One region of the Streptococcus chenjunshii genome, then DNA from elsewhere that is predicted to be linked to it. Evidence: predicted binding sites of a transcription regulator. Region 1 holds the regulator's gene; the other holds the start of a gene.
What was found. The regulator NrdR, encoded in region 1, represses ribonucleotide reductase genes. The targets are predictions, from matches to a motif close to ACACNATATATNGTGT.
Positions count from the first base shown of each region.

Region 2: a site for NrdR is predicted at 2,106-2,121, ahead of nrdH (glutaredoxin-like protein NrdH). Genes of this name have one in related genera too.

Region 1 covers NZ_CP031733.1:558,928-562,354, reverse strand. The annotation lists gene DDV21_RS02905 (DnaD domain protein) at 1-921, opposite strand, end outside; gene nrdR (transcriptional regulator NrdR) at 908-1,402, opposite strand; gene DDV21_RS02895 (response regulator transcription factor) at 1,883-2,572, opposite strand; gene DDV21_RS02890 (YceD family protein) at 2,805-3,338, opposite strand.
Region 2 covers NZ_CP031733.1:805,731-809,157, forward strand. The annotation lists gene nrdE (class 1b ribonucleoside-diphosphate reductase subunit alpha) at 1-1,704, opposite strand, end outside; gene nrdH (glutaredoxin-like protein NrdH) at 1,785-2,009, opposite strand; gene DDV21_RS04080 (DUF1576 domain-containing protein) at 2,533-3,427, shown strand, end outside.

The sequences.
Region 1 (3,427 bases):
GTTAGCTGATTTTGTTTTATTGAGTGTATACAGTACCATCACGTTAATCACTTCATCCAGAAAGTTCATCTGAGCCAGTTCTTCCAATAACTTTTTCTCGTCTTGCGTTATGCGGGCCCGTCTGGCTTTTTTTATTTTTGACAGGAAAAGTTCTGCTTCTGCTGCTTTTGCCTCCCGTAGTACAATCTGCTCTTCTTTGCTAAAAGTCTCAGTCTGCTGTTTTTGCTGCTGCACTTTTGCCGTCTGTTGCTTTTTAACCAGCATTCTTTGAGGGGATATAACCTTTTTAATGGCCGTTTCTTTAGCCAGACCATAAAGAGCAAACCAATTCAGCTCATATTTTTCTGCTAAGTTATAAAGAGCAATAACGTCTGCTTTTTCATCTTTAAACCGCAGACCGTCCCGCTGCATTAAACGCTGGAAATTCTCTAAATCAAAATGAGGGGCCGGCTTCGGCTGAACAGAAACTGAAGCTGACTCCAAATTGTCAAAAACATCAGAAAACTTTTTCGAAATATTGTGTGCATCCTTAGGAAGCTGCACATTTAATTCCTGTACAGCGACATCACCAATCTTAGCAGACAGCAGCCGGCGATAGGCTGGGTGGGCCAGAAATAAGTCCTTAGACAAGGGTTGCTTCAGCCTGAAATAATAAATACCCTTACTTTGATAAAGCTCTAACAGTTCCATTGCTCCTAAGACAGACACTGCATCCTCCAAGCGCTTCATTCCAAATTGCAGATGGTTGAGAATTTCTGACAATTTATGCCGCTTTTGACCTCCATCAAAAAAATGAATGAAATAATCATAAAGTGACAGGGCATCCTGACCAATAATCGGAAAATAAAGCTGGATGAGGTTCAGTGAGTCATAAGGAATCTTGTTCCCTGTGATATAGTAAAAATCATCAATCGGTTTCATCTTTTACACTGCTTTTCTTCTTACCTGGCACACGGCTGGTGATTTCCTGCAGAAGCTCCTCAATTTCATCAACATCTTTAAAACTTTTGTAAACGCTGGCGAAGCGAACATAGGTAATCTCATCCAGTTCTGCCAGTTCATCCATAACAAGATTGCCAATGACAACACTAGACACTTCATTTTCATATTCACTGCGAACTTTTTGTTCAATGCGCGAAATAACGGCTTCAATATCACTGCTGGAAACCGGACGTTTTTGGGCACTCTGGATAATCCCATTTAAAATTTTATCACGAGAGAACTGTTCTCTCGTACCATCTTTCTTAACTACCAAAAGCGGCAGCTCTTCAATACGTTCAAAGGTTGTAAACCGTGTCCGGCATTGTTCACACTCCCGCCGGCGTCTGATGGTATTGCCATCTTCAGCCTGACGGCTATCAACAACACTTGATTTATTATAATGACACTTTGGGCAACGCATACAGACACCTCACTTCTAACACTATCGCTTAACCCTTATTTTATCATATTTTTTTTAATAACAAAAGCGAGCCAAACTGGCGGAAACAGCTGCCAAAAAAGCCGTTAGCTAAACAGTTTTAGCTCTTAAATCCCTGTAGGTAAAACCATCCAAAAGGACAGCGATCAGCCCAAACCAGAGTAAATCAACATACCCAATGTAGACATCTGAAGGCTTTATCATCTAGTAGCTGGCTGCACCCTTCTAGTCGTCTTGCCAGAGGGGCGCAGACGAAATCAGAGATTTCTGGCTTACCGTCATTTTCATATGGATTTTTTCGGTCTTTCTACTAATGAGCTGCTATATATAAAAAGCCCTCTTTTAAAACCTGAAAGGCTGAGGGCAAATAAAACTGTCTAAAGGAAACAAAATCTGCTGTTAACATCCAGCCGAAAAAGCAAGAAATGCATAGATAAAGACTGCACTTCTTGCACATAGGCCTTACTTTTCACGAATCATATACCCCATACCGCGAACCGTTTGAATATAAGATTCTTTGCCAGGGACATCGATTTTACCGCGCAAATAACGAATATAGACATCTACAACATTTGTTTCAGCTGCTTCTTCATACTTCCATACATTCGACAGCAACTCTTCGCGAGTCATAACTCGATTCATGTTTATCATTAAAATATTCAGCAAATCATACTCACGTTTAGTCAGAGAAATTTCATCATCCCCTCTAAGTACGGAACGATTCTGAGGATTCATAGTCAAGTCCCGGTAAGAACCTTGTGCTGAATGTGTCTTTTTGGTTGATTCCATATCTTGTCGGCGAAAGATAGCACGCACCCGTGCTAAGAGTTCTTCAATAGCAAACGGTTTGACAATATAGTCATCAGCACCGCGATCTAGGCCGGCTACAATATCCAAAACAGAATCTCTGGCTGTCATCATCATAATATAGGTGTTCTTTTCAGCCTGAAGCCTGCGAGTAATTTCAAAACCATCCATTTCCGGCAAGAGCAAATCCAAAAGAACCAAATCAAAATCTTTTTCAAGGGCCAAATCAAGACCCTTTCTCCCATTCGACTCAATCTGAACCTCATAGCCTTCCTGCTGCAATTCTAAAGAAACAAACCGCGCCAAATTTTTTTCATCTTCAATAATCAATACCTTTTTAATCACTTTACACCTTCCCTTTTTCTTTGCGACTCAAAATCAATAGGTGTCAAGTCAATTGCAAAAAAGACAGACCCCCTAAAATTTAAATCCTTTTTCATGTTATACCCGCCAAAAAAGAAGAACGATCAGACCTTCTTCTTTACAATGATACATGCAATAATAATTGTAAAAAGATTATAGCAAAGAATTTCTGCTTTCACAACAGAATTTGTCATAAATTTCAAAGAAAATAGCTTTATTCATCAAACAAACCGTCCAGCGCAGCAAAAGGATTTGAAGCTTCTTTCTTTTCTGATTTCAAAGCTTGATACTGTGTTTCTGTCAATACTGTCCAGTTATCACCTGCTGGTAAATCGGCAGCTGCTTTTTCCTCCTCTGTCAGCACCTGTAAAGGAATGGACAGAAGAATATTATCAATGACACTTTCTGCCAAATCAATATTGGATCCTTCAATAACAAGCAGTAAATCCTGATCAGCAAGCTCATCTTTAGAAGGCCATTCCGTCTGCTCAGCAAAAACTTCAGCCACCCTTTGACTTTGTTCCAAAGAAACCGGCTCCAGCGAACGGCTTGAAGGAAGCTGCAACAGATAAGTCAGTTCATAGTTTAACAAATATAAGCCGTTGTCATAAGAAATATTACCTTTCGCCCGGACATTTTCTACATTCAGAATCTCAGGATTGCGCTCTTTAAGCTCATCACTAACCGATAATACCTGATCAAAGTTAATCCCCTCAGGGCTTTTTCTCACTTCAGCAATGGCAAACATTATTGTTACCCTTCTAATAAATCACTTTTAATTCTTATATTATACAATAATAAAATGTCATCTCTTTAGAAGATAGATGTCAACTTTAT
Region 2 (3,427 bases), 250 kb from region 1:
ATCCTTCATAACAGCTTGACGGAGTTCTTCCCAATCCTCTGCCTGCGGAATAAAATGTCCGGCAAAAAGTTTCTGAACACGCTTGGATTTTGGAACAAACTGACCGGTTACATATTTATCAAAGTAAGTCCCGTCAGCGTATTGTGACTGTTCAAAGCCGACAAAGCTTTCCTGGCGCTCACGGGCAATATTGTTAGATTCCACCAGAGTCCAGTAGTTCAGCAACATGAAATAAATATCTGTGAATTCAAGTGATTCTTGGCTGCCGTAAGCGATATGATTTTGAGCTAAGAAAGAGTGCAGTCCCATAGCTCCCAGTCCGAAAGTATGAGCTTGGCTGTTGCCGTGTTTAACTGTCGGGACAGCATCAATATGCGATGAATCCGTGACGAAGGTTAAAGCTCGGGTCATAGCCTTGATGGAACGGCCGAAGTCAGGTGAGGTCATCATGTTGACCACATTGGTAGAACCGAGATTGCAGGAAATATCCGTTCCCATTTCAACAAATTCTTGTGCATCGTTTAGCAGGCTTGGTCTTTGTACCTGCAGGATTTCCGAGCAAAGATTGCTCATTACGATTTTTCCTTCAATCGGATTGCTCCGGTTGGCCGTATCAACATTGATAATATAAGGGTATCCGGATTCCTGCTGTAATTTGGAGATTTCGGTTTCCAAATCCCGAGCCTTGATTTTAGTCTTGATAATATTTGGATTAGATACCAGCTCATCATATTTTTCGGTGATATCAATGTAGTTGAAAGGGACACCGTATTCTTTTTCAACACTGTAGGGGCTAAAGAGGTACATCTCTTCGTTTTGGCGGGCTAATTGGTAAAACTTATCGGGAACCACAACACCCAGAGACAGAGTTTTGACCCTGACTTTCTCATCAGCATTTTCTTTCTTGGTTGAAAGAAAAGCGATAATATCAGGATGAAAAACATTGAGATAAACCACTCCGGCTCCCTGGCGCTGACCGAGCTGATTGGAGTAAGAAAAGCTGTCTTCAAAAAGTTTCATGACAGGGACCACTCCTGAAGCAGCTCCGGCAAACCCTTTAATAGGCGCCCCGGCTTCACGCAAATTAGACAGAGAAATACCGACCCCGCCTCCAATCCGTGACAGCTGCAAGGCTGAATTGATGGAACGGCCGATCGAGTTCATGTCGTCTGTAACCTGAATCAGAAAACAAGAGACCAATTCACCGCGGCGGCTGCGCCCAGCATTTAAAAAGGATGGTGTCGCAGGCTGGTAGCGTTGGTTGATCATTTCAACAGCCAAGTCATGAGCCAAGGTCTCGTTACCGTCTGCGAAATAGAGCGCATTAAACATCACCCGATCTTCCATGCTTTCCAGATAAAATGCACCATCATCAGTTTTTAAAGCGTACTGCTGATAAAATTTATAGGCTGCCATAAACGATTTGAACCGAAAACCTTGAGCCTGAATATCCGCTGCCAGTTTTTCAATGAAAGCCGGTGAATATTTGCGGATAAAGGCTGCTTCAATATAATCGTTATCAATCAGGTAGTTGACTTTATCTGTGATATTGGCAAAAACCATCGTATTGGGTTCAACATTCTCCGCAAAAAAAGCGCGTAAGGCTTCTTTATCTTTATGAAGCGGAATTTGCCCGTTAACGGGACGGTTAATTTCATTATTAAGGCGAAAATAAGAAACATCGCCGAGATTTTTGAGACTCATTCTAAAAAATTCCTTTATATCCTTTTATATCATATAATAAGGCTTCATTTCATTTATTTGCTGAGATGAAGCCTTAAAAATTAAATAATTTCTTTTAGTTTGTTAGGCTGAAAGCCTGAAAACACAAGATCACCAGCTTCAATAACCGGAGCTGCGGTGAAGCCGAGGCTTTTGACATAATCTATCTTTTCTGGATGTTCATCAATATTAATTTCTTCAAAACTGGCTTGGTGCTGTTCTAAGAATTTTTTGGTCATTTTGCACTGCATACAGTTATTCTTCGAAAACAGTGTGATTTGTGACATAAATAGGTCCTCCTAAAATTTTCCTTTTCCGGAAAAGTCATTATGTATCTAGGATATACAAAATAGAAAAAAAAAGCAAGGAATTTTTCTCGAAAAACACAAGATATTGTGTTTTGTTATTTTTTTGGACACGAAATATAGTATCAGATCGGCTTTGACAGGGGTGCTACGGATTTCGGACGGGAAGCCAATTTAGATGACAGTCTGTCTGGCTTGTTTCTAAGGAAACAGAGCGTCTTAAAACCGATTCGGTTTGCAGGTTCAAGACTCAGTTATCCAGTCCTTTCTAGATAAGCAAACGGCATATTATTTCTGCATTTTATCCTGTACAGCTATTAAAGAACACGCAGAAGTGCAGCAGCAATTGAATTCAAGGAATACGGAGAAAAATCAGGTGGTTAGAAGCAGGAAACAGACAGCTGCAGCTTGTAAGCGCTTAAAAAACACACTAAAAAACCTTGCTGTTTATCGTCAGTTAGGTTACTTTAGTAATAAGAGAGTTTAGCAAAGGAGGACTGAAAAGATGCTAATGAGCCATCTGCGGCAATTAAATTGGGAAAAAGATAACCTGCTTTTATTGGCTGTTGGAACCTTTATTTTTGGCTTGCTGACACCCGCCAAGACGAATTGGTGGAGCGATTATGGACATTTATTAACTCAGCAAACCTATTTGATTCATGACTTTTTTGCTGTGGCAGGTATAGCTGCAACCTTTGTGAATGTCGCTCTGCATCTTGCCATCGCTTATTATTTAAATATTCGTAACCAATTGACCCGTCTGACCGGTTTTCAGATGGCTGCGATAGGCATTTTTGTGGGACACTCTTTTTTTGGAACACACCTAGTGAATATTCTGCCCATTATTTTGGGCGTTATCCTGTACGCGAAACTGTCGCACCAATCCTTTAAAATTTATACCTCCATTAGCTTATTTACAACTTGTACAGCACCGGCGGTCTCTTATGTCATGTTTTCACATGGGGTATCACTTTTTTCAGTATTAGGAGGCTTTCTTTTGGGACTGGCCCTAGGCTTTGTCACACCGCCCCTTGCCGAAGCATTTTTGAAATTCCATCAGGGCTATACCTTGTATAATATTGGTTTTACGTCTGGGATTATCGGTCTCTTTGTCTATGCTTGTTTACGTTATTTTCGATTTGAAATTCCAGAGACTCAGCTGTTGAGTACAGAAGCCCATGATTATATTTTAGTTTATATTTTTTCAATTTGTCTGCTGATGCTTGGGCAAGCTTTGATTCGGCTGGATTTTCAGGATTTCAGGGTTAAATTTATTAAGCTGAGCCATCGAGTCGGGCGTCTGCCGGATGATTTTGTCATTAAATATGGCCGCAAAACAGCCTTTTTTAATATGGGGCTCTTAGGGCTGGTTTACCTGAGTCTGTTATTGGTTCTGGGGA